Regions from separate parts of the Bradyrhizobium sp. CB1717 genome, predicted to be linked through region 3. Evidence: predicted binding sites of a transcription regulator. Region 3 holds the regulator's gene; each other region holds the start of a gene.
The links. The regulator LexA, encoded in region 3, represses DNA repair genes until DNA is damaged. The targets are predictions, from matches to a motif close to TGTTCNNNNTGTGTTCNG.
Positions count from the first base shown of each region.

Region 1 (7,502 bases), 4.0 Mb from region 3:
AAGGCGCCGACCATCTGGATCGCGGTGCTGGTCAGCGCACCGGCCGCCAGGAGCGCCATCAGCACCAGAAGCAGCGTGCTTACCGATTTCTTAAGAATTGCCATGAGCAGGGGGCCTATTCGTCAATAGCGGCCACCTTGCATCGCGACATGCCAATGTTTCGTTAAGGTTGTAGTCAAACACCGGCTTTCCGGCCTGCCGCGCTTCCACGCGGCCAGGTTCCATTACGCAACCTTCGTGAAATCCGGCGGGCGGCGCTCGGCGAACGCCGTGAAAGCTTCACGTGCCTCGGCCGTGCGCAGGCGCTGCGCGAACTGCTCGCCTTCCGCCTGCATCTGCGCGACCAGCGCCTCGCCGTTGCGCATCAGCTTCTTGGTGGCGGTGAGCGCGCCGGCCGGCTGGCGGGCGAGCCGCTGTGCGAGTGCAAGCGCCTCGGCGTCGAGCCTGTCGAGCGGGACGACGCGGTTGGCGAGACCCCATTCCAGCGCGGCCTTGGCCGGCACGGTCTCGCCGAGCGCGAACATCTCATAAGCGCGGGCATAGCCGATGCGCGCCGGCATCAAGAGGCTGGATGCGGCTTCGGGCACCAGGGCGAGGCTGACGAAGGGCGTCGACAATTGCGCGTTATCGGCGAGCACGACGAGGTCGCAATGCAGCAGCATCGTGGTGCCGACGCCGACGGCGCGGCCCTGCACGGCCGCGACCAGCGGCCGGGTGCAGCGCGCCAGCGACTGGATGAAGCGGACGACGTTGCGGCTACCTTCCGACTTGCCGGATGCGACGGCCGCGAACTCGCCGACATCGTTGCCGGCGGTGAACATGTCGCCCTCGCCGCGGATCAGGATCACGCGGGCAGACGGATCGAATTCGGCGGATTCGATGGTGTCGGCGAGCTTGCCGTACATCGCATCGGTCAGCGCGTTCTTCTTGTCGGGCCGCGCCAGGGTGAGGGTAAGAATTCCGTTGTTGTTCTCGAGGCGGACGTGCTCGGTCATTGCTCTCTCCTTAATCTTCGGGGTCTCTTGGAAACTTGTCCTGGACGCTCGTCAGCCAGCGCGCGACGATGTCGATCTCCGCGGCTGTAAATCCGTCCGTCAGCGCCGCGTTGATCCTGGCCGCGTCGGTCTTCGCCTGCGCCAACGCGGTGCGCCCCTTCGGCGTCAGCCACACGCGAAAGGCGCGTCCGTCCTCGCGATCGGCCCGGCGCTCGACCAGCCTCGCCGCAGCGCTGCGATCGACCAGCCCGGAAATGCCGGCCGGTCCCATGTCGAGCGCCGCGCTGGCCTCGCCCATGAGGATACCATCCTGCTTGCCGAGAATGAACAGCAGCCCGGCCTGCGCCGGCGTGACCTCATTCTGAGGTTGCGCCGCCATCCAGCGCTGCAAACGCCGCTGTGCGACGTTGAGCAGGTAGATCAGCCGGTGATGCCTCGCCTCTGGCGATTTATTTCGCATGCGAAACATATAGTCGAGCTGCGGCCGATTGTCAAAACCTGCCGGAGCTAACTGCCCGACGGCCCGCGACAGCCGTCGAGCAGAATTGCGGCGCATGTCTGCGCCCGCCTCTCGATCTCCTTGCGCGAGGGCAATGCAAGGCTGGCGTAGATCGCCGCGCGCTGCGGCGCTGAGACCATCATGCCGATCATCATCCCGGCGGCTTCATCGACGTTATCGAGCACGATCCGCTTCTTCTTGACCTGATCGCGAAGCCAGCCCGCAAGCGCCGCCGCGGTACGGGAGATGCCGTCCCTGTAGAAATTCGCGGCAAGGTCGGGAAACGTGGCTGACTGTTGCAGCACCATACGCTGCAGCGCCACGACCTCTGGATCGAGCGCGAGATCGGCACAGGCGACAAGCACGGCAGCCAGGCTGGTTTCGATATCGGCCTGGTTGTTGGCCTGAAGATTGACGTCGGACAGCAACCGGTCGAGCCGGTCCGCGCACATCGCCTCGAACAGCGCGGCCTTGCCCGGAAACAGCCGATAGAGAGTCTTGGTGGAGATGCCGGCGCCGCGCGCCAGCTCTTCGGTGCTGGTTGCTGCGTAGCCATCGACGGCGAAGGCGTGCCGTGCCGCCTCGATGACGATCCGCTTCGTCTCGTCGTCGCTGCGTACCGGCGGCCGCCCGCGCGGGCGGCCTTCTGATGACGGTTTTGCCTGAGCCATGTTTTTAGATGATGCCTGTCATTCCATTGACTCTCCCCAAGCTAGTCCTATTTTGGAAATCGTCAAGTTTCCTAATTCAGGGAGCCGGCCATGACCGTGCACACCAACCCGTCCAAGAGTGAAACCATCGTGGTGCCGACCAGCCCGCCCGAAGGCATTCTGCCCCCAGCGCCGGTCCCCGCCCCGCGCCGAAAGCTGAACCTTCGCAAGCTGTTGCTGGCAGGCGTGGCCGCTGCCGCCCTCGCCGGCGCGGGCTGGTACGGCTACGATTACTGGACCGTCGGCCAATACCTCGTCTCCACCGATGACGCCTATGTGAAGGCCGACAACACCACCATCGCGCCGAAGGTCAGCGGCTATCTCGACCGCGTTCTGGTCGGCGATAACGAGCATGTGAAGGCCGGCCAGGTGCTGGCCCGGATCGACGACCGCGACTTCCGCGTCGCGCTCGATCAGGCCAAGGCTGACGTGCAGGCGGCGAACGCCACGGTCGTCAGCAAGGAGGCCCAGCTCGAGGTTCAGGAAGCGGTGATCGCGGCCGCGAAGGCGACCATCGATGTCGACACCGCCGCGAAGACCTTCGCCCAGCAGGAGAACAAGCGCTACACGGATCTTGCCAGGACCGGCTATGGCAGCGTGCAGAATGCGCAGCAGGCGCAGGCGCGCGATGCCGGTGCGGACGCCGCGATCGCGCGCGACAACGCCAACCTCGTCTCCGCACAGAAGCAGGTCGATCTCCTCAAGGCCGAGATCGTGCAGGCCAAGGCCGCCGCCGCGCGCGCAGTCGCGGTCCAGCAACAGGCGGAGCTCAATCTCGGTTACACCACGATTGTCTCACCGATCGACGGCGTCGTCGGCAACCGCACCTTGCGCGTCGGCCAGTATGTGCAGGCGGGCACGCAGCTGATGTCGATCGTGCCGGCCACGGGCGCCTATGTGGTCGCCAATTTCAAGGAGACCCAGCTCACCCATGTCCGCGCCGGACAGAGCGTCGAGATCGAGGTCGACACGTTCCCGGGCCAGCTCGTGCACGGCCACGTCGATTCCATCGCGCCGGCCAGCGGCCAGGAATTCGCGCTGCTGCCGCCCGACAACGCCACCGGCAATTTCACCAAGATCGTGCAGCGCATTCCCGTGAAGATCGCGCTGGACACCGAGACCGCGCCCGCGATCGCGCTGCGGCCCGGCATGTCCGTGATCCCGACGATCGCAACGCGCTCAGCGCCGACCGCCCAGGCGGCAGCGACGCCCAAAGCAAAACCTGTTTCCGGAGGGTCGTGCCATGTCAAACAGCCTCTCAATATCGACGCCAGCACAAGCAATTCCGGCCGCGACGCCTGAGCGCGTCGCTGCCGACCCCAATCGGGCCAGCGCCACGATCTGGATCGCCGTGTTCGCGGCGATGATCGGCGCCTTCATGGCGATCCTGAACATCCAGATCACCAACGCCTCGCTGCTCAACATCGAGGGCGGCATCGGCACCGGCGCCGACAACGGATCCTGGATCTCGACGTCCTATCTGATCGGCGAGATCATCGTCATTCCGTTGACCGACTATCTGTCGCGGGTGTTCTCGTTCCGCAACATCATCCTGAGCTTCGCGAGCCTGTTCGCAGCGTTCTCGGTCGCCTGTGCCTTCACCCACGATCTGCCCTCGATGATCGCGATGCGCGGTCTTCAGGGCTTCTTCGGCGGCGTGCTGATCCCGATGGCGTTCACGCTGGTCTTCACCAAGTTGCCGAAGGGCCAGCAGCCGATCGGCCTTGCCATGTTCTCGCTCGCGGTGACCTTTGCCCCGGCGATCGGCCCGACCATCGGCGGCTATCTCACCGAGAACTACGGCTGGCAGACCATCTTCTATGTCAACGTGTTGCCCACCGCCATCATGGTGACCATCCTCTTCTTCACCCTGGAGCGCCAGCCGATAAATCTCGGTCTGCTGCGTGAAGGCGACTGGTTCGGCATCGCGACCATGGCGATCGGCCTCGCTTCGCTGCAAGCCGTGCTGGAAGAAGGCAACAAGGACGACTGGTTCGGCTCGCCGTTCATCGTGCGGCTCGCCATCATCGCCGCGATCAGCCTGTCGCTGTTCATCGCCAACGAGCTGATGGTGGAGAAGCCGCTGCTGCGCCTGCGCCTGTTGACGCAGTGGAATTTCGGCATCGGCACGATTGCCGCCGTGTTCCTCGGCTTCGCGCTGTTCGGCTCGGTCTATCTGCTGCCCGCCTATCTCGGCCAGGTGCAGGGCTACAATGCCGAGCAGATCGGCAACGTGCTGGCCTGGACCGGCCTGCCGCAGCTCCTGCTGATTCCGCTGGTTCCGAAGCTGATGCAGCGCTTCGACGGCCGCTATGTCGCGACCGTCGGCCTGCTGCTGTTCGCCGCGAGCTCCTTCATGAACATCCAGATGTCGCTCGACTATTCCGGCGACCAGTTCCTGGTGCCCAACATCGTACGCGCGGTCGGCCAGGCGCTGACGCTCGCGCCGCTCTCGGCGCTCAGCCTCGGCAGCGTCGCGCCGCAGGATGCGGCCGCTGCCTCCGGCATCTCCAACATGATGCGCAACCTCGGCGGCGCCATCGGCACCGCGGTGCTCGCCACCATCGTCACCAAGCGCGAGCAGTTCCACTCCAACATCATCGGCCATTCGATCACGCTCGGCCGCGAGGAAGTCCGTGATCGCATCGCGCAGATGACCAATTACTTCATCGCGCACGGCGTCCCCGACCCCAACGCCGCGCGCGAGCAGGCCATCATCGCGCTCGGCAAGACCGTGAAGCGCCAGGCGCTGGTGATGGGCTATTCCGACACCTTTGCCGTGATCGGCGTGGTGCTGGTCCTCGCCGCAATCGCGGTGCTGCTGACGCGACGGGTGAAGGCGGCGGGTGGAGGCGGCGCGCATTAGAGCTTCGAGAACGAACGACCAAATCGACGCGGCCGTCACGCTTGACGGCCGCGTCCTTTTTTGTTCCCTATTTGTTCCGATCAATTATAGGTTGCTCGAAGGGACACTTCATGGGCGATACCCAGGTCGCGGACCTGCCGGCTCAGCTCGTGCTGCATGGCGACGAAGATACTCCGCGTGAATTCATCGTTGACCTGTTGCGTCGCGTCTTCGGCAAGTCGGAAAGTGAAGCCGCCTCCGTGATTGCCGACATGGGGAGGCATGGCGCGGCAGCCTGCGGTCCCTACCCACCACCGGTCGCAGGCGCCCTGCTGGAATCTGCACGGCGTCGTGTCGCTGCCGCCGGCCACCCACTCCTGATCACAAGCGAAACGGCGAAGTCCTGCTGCGAGCTTTGCGGCCGACCGACCGCGCAGTCGGAAGCACAATTGGTGGACCGCACAGTGTGGCTGTGCGCCGATTGCGTACTCGCAGCAGCAAGCGCATCGCAGGACCTCCCCTCGGAGGAGTTCAATTACACGTTCGGTGTCTTGAATTGGCACTTCGCCGATGTGCCGCGAAGTCAGCTGGTGACCACGGTACGCCAATTTCCTGGCCACATGCGGGCAGACGTCCAGGCCGCCATCGACCGATTATTTGCGTCTCCGGTCCGGCTATTCGGTATCGCCGAGGACCGCCGCTACGAGACGCTATCCATGTCGAGATTGATGCAGAACGACCGCTTCGCGGCGACGATCGCACCGCTTCAGTACAACGACGTCGATATCGGCGAACCGACACCAGCCAAGTGCCTCGACAATGGTCTTTGGCTTTGCGCAACCGCCGGTCTCCGCTACGCGGTGCTTCTGGCCATTCATCGTGAATACAGCCGCGAGATCGGCGTGCGGATCGAAATCATGGCGCCGGCCGGGGCCGCAGGCTCAGCGCTTGTCCAGCAGTGCTTCAGCGCGCTGGAGGACGCCGTTCAGGCCGCGCGCACCTACCGCGGCAAGATTCTCTCTCTCGATGCCGATTCCGACTACCGTGGGCGCTCGCGCGGGATCACGGTGCACCGGCTTCCTTCCGTCAGTCGTGACGAAGTGATCCTGCCTGAACAGACGTTACGGCTACTTGATCGCAACGTCCTGAACTTCGTGGGCACGCGAGATGTGCTGCGCCGCCTCGGACAGTCGACCCGGAAGGGTATCTTACTCTACGGCCCACCCGGCACGGGCAAGACTCACACCATCCGCTATCTCGCGGCCCATCTGCCCGGTCATACGACGCTGATCATCACAGCGGAGCAAATCGGCCTGCTCGGCGCCTATATGAATCTCGCTCGCCTCCTGCAACCGGCCATGGTTGTGATCGAAGACGTCGATCTCATCGCGCGGCAGCGCGAGAACATGAGCGGCTGCGAAGAACCGCTGCTCAACCGATTACTTAACGAGATGGATGGCTTGAAGCAGGACGCGGACATCCTGTTCGTGCTGACAACAAATCGGCCTCAGCAACTCGAAGGCGCCCTAGCGGGCCGCCCCGGTCGCATAGATCAGGCCATCGAAGTGCCGCTTCCCGACGAGACCGGCCGCAACAAACTGGTCCGGCTCTATGGCCGGGGACTGCCACTCGACGACGCTGTTGTCGCCGAAGCCGCCCGACGCAGCGAGGGCACAAGTTGTGCATTCATCAAGGAATTGATGCGGCGGCTGGCACAAGCAAGTCTCGCACGCGATGGCGGCAACTCCGTCATTTCCGCGGATATCGACGAAGCCCTCGATGACATGCTGTTCGCTGGCGGCCGGCTTAATGCGCGACTGCTCGGCGGTGCGCAGGCGATGGCGGCAGGATGAGCGGTGCGTTTCTCCCTCTCGCCGCAAGCGAGGAGAGGTGAAGGGCTACTGCGCGCAGAAATAGCTCGACGCCTCCGTCACCGACCCCGCCTTGTAGTGCGGCCAGGCCGGCCAGCGGCACAGTGGCAGCGCGCGGACGACAGGGAACGCGGGCGCTTCGACCTTCTGCTCGGTGACCTCGAGGTCGCCGGGCGCCTGGTCTTTCTCGACCCAGTCGACCAGCACGCTGAGCATGTCGACATTGGCGGGCGCCCCGGAGCCGACATGATCGACACCGGGCGCGGTGTAGAGCCGCGCGAACTGCGCCGCCGTCGCCGTCCCCATCAAGCGCTCGACGCTCTCGAAATAGCGGATGCCGGCATAGGGGCTTTGCGCATAGTCAGCCATGTGCTCGAGGATGATCAGCTTGCCCTTGCGCTCGCGAAAGCGGCTGAGATCGGGATTCGTCGAATCCATCAGGTTGGAGACCTCGAGCAGCCGCGCCTTGTGGTCCTCGGGTTTGTAGGTGGTGACGTCGAGCTTGGGATCGCGCGCGAACACATATTGAATGCCGCCGGCGCCATAGATCCAGGCGATGCCGTTGTTGGGCGCGGGCGGCTG
Region 1 is NZ_CP121666.1:8,748,346-8,755,847, forward strand. Features, by position in the region: gene QA649_RS40710 (methyl-accepting chemotaxis protein) at 1-104, opposite strand, end outside; gene QA649_RS40715 (enoyl-CoA hydratase) at 225-995, opposite strand; gene QA649_RS40720 (MarR family winged helix-turn-helix transcriptional regulator) at 1,006-1,455, opposite strand; gene QA649_RS40725 (TetR/AcrR family transcriptional regulator) at 1,503-2,165, opposite strand; gene QA649_RS40730 (HlyD family secretion protein) at 2,256-3,506, shown strand; gene QA649_RS40735 (DHA2 family efflux MFS transporter permease subunit) at 3,448-5,070, shown strand; gene QA649_RS40740 (ATP-dependent Clp protease adaptor ClpS) at 5,181-6,902, shown strand; gene QA649_RS40745 (tannase/feruloyl esterase family alpha/beta hydrolase) at 6,948-7,502, opposite strand, start outside.
Region 1: QA649_RS40740 (ATP-dependent Clp protease adaptor ClpS) is a predicted target of LexA. The motif match lies at 5,132-5,149, and genes of this name have one in related genera.

Region 2 (7,502 bases), 130 kb from region 3:
TAAAAAGCCAGCGAATTTTACCCCTCGATTTGAGGCTTAACCTCCTCAATGAATCTCCTTTTGAACCAGCTCCATTTGGCCAATTCGTTCCAACTCTCCCTTGCTTCGAAATGTGCAATGTTTTCGTCAGCGGTCTTCAAAACCGACTGGAACCAAGACTTACGTTCCGCCAATTTGATACGACGGACCATCTCGGAATAGCACCGCAGATACCAAATACCATCGGTGTCTTCCGCTAGTCGGTGGACAGTATCGGTACGAATCGTCAGGCGATTAATTATCTGATAGATCCGTGAAGAAACTGCAATTCTTGGATAAGTCGCGACTCGGCTTTCGAGATTGTAGGCGTCCACCATAGCCTCCCCAAGCACGACCCCATTCGAATGATAAAGTTGCCCGATAGTGAGACCTCCGCGCGTTAACATTCCAATTTTTAAGGCTTCAATGGCTACCCCAATAGCAAAGTCTTGAGCAACCTTGACGTACATCTCGACTAAAATCGCCTCTGTCTTCTCGTCTCCCGGCTCCACTATCGGGTAACTCGCAACAATGTTGTCGGAGAATGTTGATACCTCCGGAGTTACCTTGAATTTATAACTTCCGTCCGGCTGAGAATGGCCGTCAATAGAGAAGCTCGTTTTCTGCGCAGCAACTTTCGTCAACAGTGCGATTAGCTGTCGAAGCTGATCTTGAGAAGGCGAGTTGACTGCTTGCGACATTCCGAGAAAATCGAGATACAATACAAAGTGCTTAACCAGCCGCCGGCTAGTATCTTCGCCCGACATCCCGCTTCTCCTCTGGATAGACACGACGTGGCGACTCGCGCATCGGCAGCGCTTCAATCCCAAAAGATCAATCGCCCCACCTGTATCATTCTCTTGAAGAGCTGTCGCTTCGGTCGGTCCGGGATATCACGAGAAAAAGGAACATCTCATGCATCATTTGGGACCTTACATTGCTTTCGTAGCCCAAGCTCTCTCAGCGATACTCGCATTCACAGCATCATACTATTGGCTACGTTCCGCTGAGGGAGTCGCGCCTCCGATGACCTGGGCGGGAATCGCCGATTTGAAGCCTTGGCTCGATCAAGCTGCTTCGCGAAACAGATGGGCCGCAATATGGGCGGCAGCATCTGCATGCGCACAGGGTATCGCGATCCTCGCTTCGTTGTACTAGCGAGCGGTAGGCGACGACCAGCGAGGAGAATAGCGCCAGCGCATCACTCCCCATTCGCCCCGTTGCCGCTCTCGGCCTCTTCCGTGATGTGCTCGACCGAGACGACGTGCTCGTCCTCGGCGGTGTCGAACACGATGACACCTTGCGTCGAGCGACCGGCGATGCGGATGCCTTCGACCGGGCAGCGGATCAACTGACCCTTGTCGGTCACCAGCATGATCTGGTCGGCCTCCTCCACGGGGAAGGACGCCACGAGATTGCCGTTGCGGTTGTTGACGCTCATGGCGACGATGCCTTTGCCGCCGCGGCCCGTGGTGCGGTACTCGTAGGACGAGGTCCGCTTGCCATAGCCGTTGACGGAGACCGTCAGCACGATTTGCTCGGCCGCCGACATCTCGGCATAGCGCTCCTGGGTGAGCTGGAAGTTGCCAGAGGTCTCTTCCGCCTCGGTATCTACCGCAGGCTCCTCGGTCGTGGGCTCGCCGGCCACCGCGCGGCGCATCTTCAGATAGGCCGAGCGCTCGTCGGACGTGGTCTCGACATGGCGCAAGATCGACATTGAGATGACCTTGTCATCTTCAAGTGAGATGCCTCGAACGCCCATCGAGGTTCGACCACCGAAGACCCGAACACCGTGCTCCTTGATCTCGCCATCCTTGTCAGGTCGAGGGTCACTGACCCGGAAGCGGATACACTGGCCGGCGGCCGAAGTCAGCAGCACGTCGTCGTGCTCGGTACAGATCTGCACGTCGACGATCGCCTCACCCTCATCGAGCTTCATCGCGATGATGCCGGAGCGGCGGACGTCGACGAAGTCGGACAGCTTGTTGCGCCGGACGTTGCCGCCCGTGGTGGCGAACATCACGTCGAGCTGGCCCCAGGTCGATTCATCCTCGGGTAGCGGCATGATGGTGGTGATGCGCTCGCCCTGCTCCAGCGGCAGGATGTTGATCATGGCCTTGCCGCGCGCGTTGGGCGCTGCCATCGGCAGCCGCCAGACCTTTTCCTTGTAGACCTGGCCGCGCGAGGAGAAGAACAGTACCGGAGTATGAGTCGATGCGACAAAGAGCCGGCTGACGAAATCCTCGTCGCGGGTCTGCATGCCGGAGCGGCCCTTGCCGCCGCGGCGCTGCGCCCGGTAGGCCGACAGCGGCACGCGCTTGACGTAGCCGGCGTGCGAGACGGTGACGACCATGTCCTCGCGCTGGATCAGGTCCTCGTCCTCGACCTCGCCCTCCTGCTCCATGATCACGGTCTTGCGCGGGGTGGCGAACTCGGCCTTCACCTCGGCAAGCTCGGTCTTGATGATGTCGAGGATGCGAGCGCGCGAGCGCAGGATCTCGAGATAGTCGCTGATCTCGCCGGCGAGCTTGGAGAGCTCGTCGCCGATCTCGTCGCGGCCGAGCGCGGTGAGGCGTGCGAGGCGCAGCTCCAGGATCGCCCTCGCCTGCTCCAGCGACAGGCGGATCGTGCCGTCCGCGTTGATGCGGTGGCGCGGATCGTCGATCAGCGTGATGATGTCCTCGACGTCGCGGGCGGGCCAGTCGCGCGTCATCAGGGTCTCGCGCGCGGCAGCCGGCGTGGGCGAGGTCCGGATCACGCGAATGATCTCGTCGATGTTGGCGACCGCGATGGCGAGGCCGACCTGCTCATGCGCGCGCTCGCGCGCCTTGCGCAGCTTATATTTGGTCCGTCGGGTGACGACCTGCTCGCGGAAGCCGACGAAGATCGTCAGCATGTCCTTCAGGGTCATGGTCTGCGGACGGCCGGAATCGAGCGCGACGGCGTTGACACCGAAGCTCGTCTGCAGCGGCGTGAACTTGTAGAGCTGGTTCAGCACGACGTCGGGCACGGCATCGCGCTTGAGCTCGACGACGACGCGATAGCCGTCACGGTCGGACTCGTCGCGCAGGTCGGAGATGCCCTCGATCTTCTTTTCCTTGTAGAGCTCGGCGATGCGCTCGACCATCGTCGCCTTGTTCACCTGATACGGGATCTCGGTGATGACGATCGCCTCGCGTTCTTTCCGGACCGTCTCGAAGGTGACCTTGCCGCGCATCACGATCGAGCCGCGGCCGAGATGGTAGGCGCTGCGGATGCCCTGGCGCCCGAGGATGATGCCGCCGGTCGGGAAATCCGGGCCCGGGATGATGTTGATGAGCTCGTCGATGGTCAGCGACGGATTGTCGATCAGCGCGACGCAGGCGTCGATCACCTCGCCGAGATTGTGCGGCGGGATGTTGGTGGCCATGCCGACCGCGATGCCGCCGGCGCCGTTGACCAGCAGGTTCGGGAACCGCGCGGGCAGAACCACCGGCTCTCTTTCGGAGCCGTCGTAATTGTCCTGGAAGTCGACGGTGTCGTCGTCGATGTCCTCGAGCAGCTTCAGCGCGATCTTGGTCAGGCGGGACTCGGTGTAGCGCATTGCCGCCGGCGGATCGCCGTCGACCGAGCCGAAATTGCCCTGCCCGTCGATCAGCGGCGCGCGCATCGAGAAGTCCTGCGCCATGCGCACCAAGGCGTCGTAGATCGCCTGGTCGCCGTGCGGGTGATACTTACCCATGACCTCGCCGACGGCACCGGCGGACTTCTTGTGCTTCTTGTCCGGGGTGTCGCCGCGATTGTGCATCGCGAACAGGATGCGGCGGTGGACCGGCTTCAACCCGTCGCGCGCATCGGGCAGCGCACGCGCCACGATCACGCTCATGGCGTAATCGAGATAGGACTTCTTCATCTCCTCGTAGATGGAAACGGGGCGAATGTCCGAGGGATGCGCCGGCTGGTCGCCGGGCTTGTTGTCGTCGTCAGCCAAGGGGGAATCCGGTGAGTTTTTGTCTGGGAATCATATAGCGCATCACACCCCTGATAACCACCCTTGCCGGGCCTCGGGAAGCGCTTTTTCCGACTGTTTTTCCAGAGACTTACGCCCTTCCCAACACTGTCCCGGACGGGGCCCGAACGGACCGGGCGGAACCACCCCTTACGCGCCGAAAATCACGCTGTGCATGACGCGCCCGGGCACCAGCGTGAACAGGCCCGCCACCACCAGCGCTCCGGCGAAGATGAGGATCATCATCCGCCGGTGGTCGGCAACACGATGCGTGTGAGCCCGCCATACCGCCAGCGGCAGAACCACCAGGGTGAAGATCGACAAGAGATGGATCGGACTGAACGGCCCGACCAGACGGATCTGGTGGATCCAGAACGACGAGGCAGCCACGACCAGCATCAGGACCACCCAGATCCAGCCGATCGTCCGGTGTGGCAGCGTGCCCTTGGGGGCGGAGAACTGGATGAGGCCGAGCAGGAAGGCGGCCATGGCGGCAAAGGCATGCAGCGGGATCGCTGGGCGCGGCCTCAAGCAGCGGCGCAAGGCTCATGCGGAGCTCCCTCAGGTCGCACGGCGACCGATGTGAATAGGATTAACATGAAGTTAATATCATTCACATCACACCCCGTCAAAGACTTGAGGTTGCACGTGAGGCAAGCGCGGAAAACTCGAGCCTTACCTGCTGATTGGTAAGAAATCCTGCCACTTCACGCGAGCGGACAACGCGATACAGGAGCATTCGCGCCCGGCGTCAGAGCGGACGTCGTCGATACCATCGACCAGCAAGCGGTATTTATGTAGCAGGAACTCTTCGAAGCCTGGCCCGCAAAGCACCGGCGGTCATTCCCACGGACACTGATCGATCATCACCGAGAGAGCGGTAAAGTGACCAACGTCCTTTTCGTCTGCAGCGCCAATCGCCTCCGCAGCCCTACCGCCGAACAGGTGTTTTCGACTTGGCCGGGGATCGAGACCGACTCGGCCGGCATTGCAAACGGCGCGGACGTGCTGCTGTCCGCCGAGCAGGTCGAATGGGCCGACATCATCTTCGTCATGGAGAAGACCCACCGCAACAAGCTGAACCGGAAATTCCGATCCAGCTTGAATAACAAGCGGGTCATCTGCCTCGACATTCCGGACGACTACGAATTCATGGATCCTGCCTTGGTCCGGATCCTTGAAAACCGAGTTGGCCGTTATCTGCGCCGGGATTAGCCGGCTCTCCCGCAGCCGTCAGAACGGGATGTCGTCGTCCATGTCGCTGTTGCGGCCACCGCCGGCGGCAACGGGACGGCGCGGGGCGCTGCTGACCGGACCGGAAGAGCCGAAATCGCCACCCGGCTCGTCGCCGAAGCTGCCGCCTCCGCCGCCGCCACCACGGCCATCGAGCATCGTCAGCGTCGAGTTGAAGCCCTGGAGCACGACCTCGGTCGAGTACTTCTCGACGCCGCTCTGGTCGGTCCATTTGCGGGTCTGGAGCGCGCCTTCGATGTAAACCTTCGCGCCCTTCTTCAGATACTGCTCGGCGACCTTGCAGAGCCCTTCATTGAAGATCACGACGCGGTGCCACTCGGTCTTTTCCTTGCGCTCGCCGCTGTTCTTGTCGCGCCAGGTTTCCGAGGTCGCGATGCTCAGATTCGCGATCGGCCGCCCGTCCTGGGTGCGGCGGATTTCAGGATCCTTGCCGAGATTTCCAACCAGAATGACCTTGTTGACGCTTCCCGCCATCGCCGCTCTCCACTCCAAATGCCACTGAATTCGTAAGGCCGCATTCGCAAGGACCGCACCGCGCCCCGCGGTCCTCTGCAACCTGTTGACGCGACCCTATACGCTTGCGCGGACCGATCAGCCCATCAGCGCTCAGGTTATCCCCACATATAGCATCGCCTGCCGGTCTGTTCCAGATTTGTTCTTTCTGGGGGATGCGGAATATTCGGCCCGGGCGGTGCCTACATGCCTATCAAAATAGTGCGCCCCGGATGGAACTTTTTCAGGTTCCCAAAATCAGCAAAAAGCGCTTAGCATTCATCAAGTTACCCGCCCCCCACTTGCCCTGCGACTGTTGCATTTCGGAGACGGACTTTGCCTCCCGCTTAAGCTACGGTTGCCTCGGAATTGAGTTCATATGGGCGTCGCGCCTGATCGGCCGCTTCGGGGACCCTCAAGAAGCGGACCTTACCCGGGGAGACTGCAATGAATAAGATTTTAATTGGTACAATCGGTGCTGTGGCGTTGGGCCTGTCGGCTCCCGCGAGCGCGGCGGATCTGGCGGCGCGTCCTTACACCAAGGCTCCGCCCCCGATGGTCGCGACCATCTACGACTGGAGCGGCTTCTACATCGGCATCAACGGGGGCTGGGGCTCCAGCCGCAATTGCTGGGACTTCGTGACCCCAGTCACCGGTACGCTGATCACCGACGGCTGCCATAACGCAACGGGCGGCACAATCGGTGGTCAGGTCGGCTATCGCTGGCAGTCGGCCAATTGGGTGTTTGGCGTGGAAGGCCAGGGCAACTGGGCTGACTTCAGTGGAAGAAACGTCAGCCCGACCGCTGCAGCTCAGCAGAACCGTACGCGGGTCGATGCCTTCGGCTTGATTACCGGTCAGGTCGGTTATGCCTGGAATAACGTTTTGGTCTACGTGAAGGGCGGCGGCGCCGTAGTGGACGACAGATACGACCTCATCGTCGCGCCGGGCTTTGTGGGTGCTGGCACGACCTTCGGTTCAGCCAGCGGAACACGCTGGGGCGGAACGGTCGGCGCGGGAGTCGAATTTGGCTTCGCCCCGAACTGGTCGGTGGGCTTCGAGTACGATCACATCTTCCTCGGCACGCGAAACGTCGACTTCACCTTTGGCGGAGCCTTCGTTCAGACCGAACGCGTCCGTCAGGACGTCGATCTCGCCCTCATCCGCGTGAACTATCGTTGGGGCGGCCCGGCGATCGCCAGGTACTGATCGCAAGCATAGTCTTTTCTGACGAAAGGCCGGCCTTGTGCCGGCCTTTTTGCTGCGTGCGAGCGAAGAAAACGATCAGTCAGCGATTATGACGTTTTGTGACTGTTGTGGCTTTTTGGGTACACAACTTGCGGCTTCGCTGGTGTAAGCACGACGCCAGTTGGACCACGGCGTCCGATGCCCTTCCGTTCACGGAAGGCAACAACAGAAACTGGGACTGGGATTAGGTTGAAAATGAAGAAGGTTTTGTTGGCTTCGGCCTGTTTGTTCGCTCTGGCTGCCCCCGCGTCGGCGGCTGATCTCGCGGCCCGCCCGTACACCAAGGCTCCGGTGGCTGTGGCTTCGGTCTACAACTGGACCGGCTTCTACCTCGGTATCGTCGGCGGCGGCGCCTGGGAAGACTCGGGCAGCCCGCGTATGCAGGGTGGCTTCGTCGGTGGCACCGCCGGCTACAACTGGCAGACCGGCAACGTCGTGTTCGGCGTCGAGGCCGATGGCTCCTGGGCTGACGTCAGCGCCTCTGTGACCGGCGCGACCGTCG
Region 2 is NZ_CP121666.1:4,857,452-4,864,953, reverse strand. Features, by position in the region: gene QA649_RS23175 (hypothetical protein) at 18-785, opposite strand; gene gyrA (DNA gyrase subunit A) at 1,220-3,988, opposite strand; partial or broken gene QA649_RS23165 (DUF2306 domain-containing protein) at 4,157-4,556, opposite strand; gene QA649_RS23160 (low molecular weight protein tyrosine phosphatase family protein) at 4,892-5,221, shown strand; gene QA649_RS23155 (single-stranded DNA-binding protein) at 5,240-5,734, opposite strand; gene QA649_RS23150 (outer membrane beta-barrel protein) at 6,200-6,961, shown strand; gene QA649_RS23145 (outer membrane protein) at 7,196-7,502, shown strand, end outside.
Region 2: QA649_RS23155 (single-stranded DNA-binding protein) is a predicted target of LexA. The motif match lies at 5,903-5,920, and genes of this name have one in related genera.

Region 3 (7,502 bases):
TTTTGGCAACGTTCCGAAACCGTCTCGCGCGAAACACGGGACTCGGTCGGCCGGTCCGCGCTTCGCAGCTATGCGATTTTAGGATGGTTTTGGAGAGGCGGACGGGTTAGGCGATGACACAAGGCTTCAAATTCTCGGGAGGACAACAATGAACGAAGCGCCCCGCATCCGGCCGGAACGGAACGTCGAACTCGGCGCCAGCAACGAGCCGTTCCAGAACCTGCACGAATTCATCCGGAAGGCGCGCGCCAACCTCAACCAGAATGCCTGGGACTACATCGTCGGCGCCGCCGAGACCGAGACCACGATGCGCCGCAATCGGATGGCGCTGGACGAGATCGCCTTCCGTCCCCGCGTGCTGCGCGACGTCCGCAAGGTCGATGGAAGCGTCGAGCAGTTCGGCCGCAGGATGCGCCTGCCGGTGGTGCTGGCCCCGGTCGGCGCGCTCGAGATATTTGACCCGGATGGGGCCGCGAGCGTCGCGCGCGCTGCCGGCACTTTCGGTGCGGCGCATATGCTGAGCTCGGTGTCCGAACCCGGCCTGGAGCAGACCGCCGAGGCTGCCCCCGACGCGCTGCGTCTCTACCAGCTCTATGTGCGCGGCGATGACGCCTTCGTCGCCGACGTCGTCAGCCGGGCCGAGAAGAACGGCTACGCGGCCTTCTGCCTGACCGTGGACACCGCCCATTACAGCCGTCGCGAACGTGACATCGCCAAGCGCTACGTTCGCGAAAGCCGCCTGCGCGCCACCGGCGGCGACTACCAGAAGGGACTGGAGTGGCGGACGGTGAAGATGATCAAGGACACGTTCAAGATCCCTCTGATCCTGAAGGGTATCGCCACCGCCGAGGATGCGCAGATCGCGCTCGATCACGGCGTCGAGTGGATCTACGTCTCCAACCATGGCGGACGCCAGCTCGACCACGGCCGCGGCGCCATGCATGTGCTGCCTGAAATCGTCGACGCCGTGAAAGGCCGCGCCAAGATCATGGTCGATGGCGGCTTCTGCCGCGGCACCGACATCGTCAAGGCGCTTGCGGCGGGCGCCGACCTCGTCGGCATCGGCCGGCTGCAATGCTGGGCCCTGGCCGCGGCCGGCGAAGCCGGCGTGGCGCGAATGCTGGAACTGCTGGAAGACGAGGTGCTGCGCTGCCTCGGCCTTTTGGGCGCCACCTCATTCGCCGAGGTTGGCAAGTCCTGCCTGCATCCGGCCGTCGCGACCAATGCGCCGAGCGTGTTCAGCGCGTTCCCGCTGTTCGACCACGATCCGTACCGATACTGAGGAAAGGAAGTAGGTGACCCCGCTCTCTCCCGGCAGCGCAGACGCGCTTCTGTTCGATCTCGGACGCGTGGTGCTCGACATCGATTTCTCCAGGGCGATCGCCTGCTGGGCGGGACACGCCGGCTGCAAGCCCGAAGCCATTGTCGCGCGCTATGTGCGCGACAGCGAAGCCTATCGGCTGCACGAGGTCGGCAAGATCAGCGACGCGGACTATTTCGCCTCGCTGCGCTCATCACTCGGGATCGCGATTTCCGACGCGCAGTTCCTGGAGGGCTGGAACGCGATCTTCGCCGGCGAGATGCCCGACATTGCGGAATTGTTGCCGCGTGCGGCCAGGCAGATGCCGCTCTACGCCTTCTCGAACACCAACCGGCCGCATGTCGACCATTTCTCGAAGGAATATGCCAGCCTGCTCGGCCATTTCCGCGAGCTCTACCTGTCGTCCAGCATCGGCCTGCGTAAACCGGACGCGGAGGCTTTCGACCATGTCGTGGCGGCAATCGGCGTGCCAGCGAGCCGCATCGTCTTCTTCGACGACCTCGCAGAAAACATCGAGGGGGCGCGGGCGCGCGGATTGACCGCGGTGCATGTGACCTCGCCCCGTGACGTCGGCGATGCGCTGAAAAAGCTCGGGATTTGACGGAACCGCCCCCGGTTCCCCGGAACTCGTTTGCCCGAAATGAGGAACCAAATCACTTTGTGCATTTTTGTACAGAGTTCCGGGAACGGAATCGGCCCTTCCGGACTCTTCAGTCGGTTGGAACTTCTACATTGGACCGATCGACGTGCTGGGCAAATCCTACCTCACCAAGCAAGCCTCTCTCCTGCTCGAGTTCGCAAGAACCACCTCGGACTCCGACCTATCCGCCAAGTTGATCAGCAAGGCCGCCGACCTGAAATCCCAGGCCGACCCGCTGCCCGACAAGGACCAGGGCCCCAAAGCGCCGGACGTCAGTCCGGACGAGCCGGCAGGGAGTTGACCGATGCTGGCCGTGGCGCTCGTTCTTCTCGTGCTTGCCATGGCCGTCCTCGTGCCGGTCTGCCTCGCCTTCCGGATCATGCCGCGGCGGATTTGAGGTCTCTCTTCACCACAGAGCGGATGATGCAGGTTGAATGATCCTGCGTCTCGCCTGTTTTGCCTCTGCGCCCGCACTCGGCTAAAACTCTGGCCGCCGATTTGCCGAACGTGCTCAGCAGGAGTTTTCACCCGTGGCCTTGATGCCGGTATCCGATGCGCTTGCCGCAGTGCTTGCCGGCGCGGAGCCGCTGCCTGAGGAGACGGTCTCCCTCGCCCAAGCCTTTCACCGCGTGCTCGCGCGCGACATCGCGGCGCGGCGGACGCAGCCGCCGGAGGCGATGTCGGCAATGGATGGCTATGCCGTGCGCGCGGCCGATGCGGCGACGATCGATTCCCAACTGACGGTGATCGGCGAGGTCGCGGCGGGGCGGCCGTTTGCCGGGTTGGTCGGCGCCGGCGAAGCGGTCCGCATATTCACTGGCGGCGTCGTTCCCGCCGGCGCGGATGCGATCGTGATCCAGGAGGATACGGCCGCGGACGGCAAGCGCATCACGATCAAGGAAGCAGCGATTCCCGGACGGCACATCCGGCGCGCCGGGATCGACTTTGCCGAGGGCGACGTGCTGCTGCGCAAGGGAACCCGGCTCACCGAGCGCGATCTCGCACTCGCCGCCGGGATGAATCATCCGCATTTGCCCGTGCAACGCCGTCCGAAGGTCGCGATCCTTGCCACCGGCGACGAGCTGGTGATGCCCGGCGCAACGCCCGGCCCCGGCCAGATCGTCTACTCCAACGGCTACGCCCTCCACGCACTCGCCCGCCAGGAGGGCGCCGATACCGTCGATCTCGGGGTTGCCGCCGATACGCTGGAGGCCACCACCGCCGGGATCCGCCGGGCCCGCGAGAGCGGCGCCGACATCCTGATCACGACCGGCGGCGCCTCGGTCGGCGACCACGATCTGGTCCAGCAGGCGCTCAAGGCCGAGGGCATCGCGATGTCGTTCTGGAAGATCGCGATGCGGCCGGGCAAGCCGATGATGCACGGCCGGCTCGACGCGATGCGCGTCATCGGCCTGCCCGGCAATCCCGTGTCATCCTACGTCTGCGCTTTCCTGTTCATGGTGCCGTTGATTCGCGCGCTGTCGGGCCGCACCGTGATTCATCATCGCCGCGAGCGCGCCGTGCTCGGCCGCGACCTCAATGCCAACGACCAGCGCGAGGATTATCTTCGCACGCGCCTGGAGCGGCGCGACGACGGCACGCTGATCGCCCTTCCGGTCAATCATCAGGATTCCTCGCTGCTTGCGAATCTCGCTGCAGCACAGGCACTTCTCGTGCGCGCGCCGTTCGCGCCCAAGGCCGAAGCCGGCACGCAATGCGAGGTGCTGCTGCTGCCCGTATGAACGCTATCACCACACGCGTTCCGCGAACTTTGTCGCGTTCACGGTAAATTAAGCAGTTGCGGAACATGTATCGAACATATAGTGTCCGTTCATGATTTGTTTCGAGCATGCAGCGGCTTATCGCTGAACTGAGCGTCTCGGAATCGAACGACATCAACCGGGGGATTTTGGTCGAGATGTTAACGCGCAAACAATACGAGCTCCTGCGGTTCATCAGCGAGCGACTGAAGGAAAGCGGCGTGCCGCCATCCTTCGACGAGATGAAGGACGCGCTCGATCTGCGCTCGAAATCGGGCATCCATCGCCTGATCACCGCGCTCGAGGAGCGCGGCTTCATCCGCCGCCTGCCCAACCGCGCCCGCGCGATCGAGGTCATCAAGCTGCCCGAGCTCCAGGCGGCTGCCGGCAACCGCCGCGGTTTCACGCCGAGCGTCATCGAAGGCAATCTCGGCAAGGTGCGCACGACCTCCAGCCCGCCGGCTGACGAGGGTGAGCGTCCCGTCGCCGTGCCCGTCATGGGCCGCATCGCGGCCGGCACGCCGATCGAGGCGCTGCAGACCCGCAGCCACACCATCAGCGTACCGCCCGACATGCTCGGCTCCGGCGAGCACTACGCGCTCGAGGTGCGCGGCGATTCGATGGTGGAAGCCGGTATCCTCGACGGCGACATGGCGCTGATCCAGCGCAACGAGAGCGCCGACACCGGTGACATCGTGGTGGCGCTGATCGACGACGAGGAAGCAACGCTGAAGCGCTTCCGCCGCCGCGGCGCATCGATCGCGCTCGAGCCCGCCAACGCCGCCTACGAGGTCCGCATCCTGCCGCCCAACCGGGTGAAGATTCAGGGCAAGCTGATCGGCCTGTACCGGAAGTACTGAAGCATGATCCGGAAAAGTGCACAGCGGTTTTCCGAAAAGATCATGCTCAAACAATAACCTAAAGCGCGATGACGATTCATCCCAATCTCATCGCGCTTTAGGTGCATCCTGCGGCGCCAGTTGGCGACCGCGCCTGAACGATTGGAGCGGACAATTGTCCGCTCCGGCTGGATAGTCTTTCTGGTTCTGCACAGATTATCCGGCCACTTCCCCCGCGCTAGATCCTCGGCACGCCGCGCAAAGCACGCATCGCTTTACGGGCCTTTGAGAAACCGAGGAGACAACCATGCGCGAGATCGTCTTGAGCACTGTCACGATGGCGCTGATCGTAACCTCAGTATCACCGGCTGTCGCCGCACGATCGCATCATGTCCGCAAGACGACGCCAGCGACGACGCGCGAGCAATTCCGCAGCGCACGCGACGCCGTTGCACTGCCGTCGCAACCGGCCTGGCCGTATTCGGGCTGGTCGGCACCTGCTGGCCGTTGACGAAGAAGCACGCCGAATGCACGGGACCGGGCTTTGTTCCTCGTGCATCTGAAAAAGATATTGTGATGGCGGCGTGCGGATCCAAGCCGCAGATTTGCCCACAACCAAGCAGACCGTTGTATGCTTCCACTCTGATAGAGGCGTGCGCCTCGACAAGAGGCGCGGGTCGCTATCTTCGAATGAGGAGCACCCCGATGTGTGACTACAGCCTGCACGCCGTCGCGACGCGTCCTGCCGAAGTCGGCGAGACGATCGTCACGACAACCTTCCGCGGCACTTCCACACGCGGCTTCGCCTCCGAAGCCGACATGTCCGTCGCGGTATGCCTGCTGCCGGGAACGGAGCTCGCCTTCGCCGACAACGTCCGTTACGACAATCGCTGGATCTGGACGCGCACCATCAACTCGCGCGTCGGCAAGTTCGGCAAGATCGACCCGCACATTCCAGATCGCCATCACGATGCGATCGAATTTCCCGACGGCAAATACGTGCTGGTGACTCAGCTCGTCGAAGGCCAGCGCGCAACCGTGCTGCAATTGCCGGTGACCCAGCCACTCGGCGAGCGCGAGCACAAGCCGCAGACCATCGCCGACAGGCCGACGATCACACGCCTGCCGATCGGCTGATCGTAGCTGCCCCGGCTCGCGGGTCGGGCCATGATTGAAATCGCCATCGCCGGCCGTGGCCGGCGACGTGGTGTGGTTTGCATCTTCGAAAATACCTTCGCCAGGTCACCGCCGCTCTTCTCCGTCGCACGAAGTTTGCGCTGCCCTGCCTGAATTTTGAACGTCCGTTCCGCGGGCAAATGGCCGATGCTGCCAAAAGGCTTGAGGCGGCGGACACGTTCGATGAAAACCTTCATTCGCGTCGTTGAACTCTGGGTGCCCGACCGGACGCGCATGCGGCTGGAATTCGGCGGCGGCCTCTACGGCGAAGGGCTGTCCGCGTTCAAGGCCGCAAGTGAAGAGCTGCGCTTCGGTCGGGATGAGGGGCTTCCGGGCAGGGCCTGGGCTTCCGGCCATCCCGTCATCCTCACCAAATTCGCCAACTCCTATTTCAAACGGACCGACCAGGCCCTCGCCGCGGGCCTGACTTGCGGCGTGGCCGTGCCGGTATTTTCAGGCGAATTCCTGCAAGCCGTGATGGTCCTGTTTTGCGGCGATGACGACGCGCATGTCGGCGCGATCGAGCTCTGGCACAATGATCCCGATACCTCCCACGAGATGGGACTAGTCGACGGCTACTATGGCACCGCCGACATGTTCGAGTTCAACTCGCGGCACACCCGCTTTCCGCGCGGCTTCGGCCTGCCCGGACGCACCTGGAAGGCCGGCCTGCCGCTGATCATCAAGGACCTGCACAACGCCAAGAGCTTTCTGCGCTGGGAAGACGCCGCCGAGGTCGGGATCAATCTCGGCGTCGGCGTGCCCTACCGTACCGGCACCGACCAGACCTGGGTGCTCACCTTCCTGTCCGCGCAGGCCACGCCGATTGCGCGGCGCTTCGAGATCTGGATGCCAGATGAGACCCGCTCAGCACTGGTCTTCCGCGCCGGGGATTGCAGCGCCCAGACCGATCTGGTCGCGCTCTATGCGGACAAGTCAATCACCAGGGGCGACGGCAGCATCGGCGGCGCCTGGGCCACCGGGATGCCTGCGCTCAACGATGATCTCGCGCATGACAAATCGATCGCTGCAGCCGAAGCCCGTACGTCCGGGCTAAGCCAGATGGTTGCCTTGCCGGTGATCGGGACCGCCGGGCTCGAGGCCGTGCTGGCCTGGTACCTGTAGCCCGCCTCCTCAATCCTCAGCCTGCATGTCCGCCTCGGACGGTGTCGCATCCCGGGTACGAGGCGCCGCCGCGGGCGGCGCAAGGCTCGCACCGAAATCACCCTCGCCGGCAGTCGCCGGCGCCCACGGGCGGTCTGCGCCTCTTGCTTTGACCGTCTGCACCGCAAAGCCGTCGCCCCGCCGTGTCAGCGCCAATGCGCCCTGCGCGGCAAGGCGCTGCCGGTCTACCACCATCGCCGCGCAATCCGGCGCAGCGGGCCGGGCCGTCACCACCAGCGCGGCGCGGCTGCAGTCGTCCGCCAGCGCGTCGACGCGCAAGGCCAGCGCGACCAGCCGCCCATCGGCAAGCGGCGTCACGCAGCCGGCCTCGTCGCACGACACGCCGTCGGCCAGCGTACCATTCGCGGCATCGCGCGGATCGGCGTCGGCAGCCAGCCACTCCTTCAGCAGAAAGCCATCCTTGTTCGCCCGGATCATGTGGAAGTGCCCGTCCCTGCCGCGCACCGCGACGTTCTGCCCGTCCCCCGCGATCAGGATGTCCGGCGGCCGCGCCGACAGGCCCCAGAGGATCGCAGCCAGCAGCACCAGCCCGCCTGACCAGCGCAACGGCGTACGCAACAGGCCCATGACAATGATGCCGA
Region 3 is NZ_CP121666.1:4,725,070-4,732,571, reverse strand. Features, by position in the region: gene QA649_RS22550 (alpha-hydroxy acid oxidase) at 149-1,282, shown strand; gene QA649_RS22545 (HAD family phosphatase) at 1,296-1,922, shown strand; gene QA649_RS22540 (hypothetical protein) at 2,068-2,262, shown strand; gene glp (gephyrin-like molybdotransferase Glp) at 2,492-3,703, shown strand; gene lexA (transcriptional repressor LexA) at 3,880-4,581, shown strand; gene QA649_RS22525 (hypothetical protein) at 4,868-5,071, shown strand; gene QA649_RS22520 (hypothetical protein) at 5,266-5,697, shown strand; gene QA649_RS22515 (GAF domain-containing protein) at 5,920-6,861, shown strand; gene QA649_RS22510 (ComEC/Rec2 family competence protein) at 6,871-7,502, opposite strand, start outside.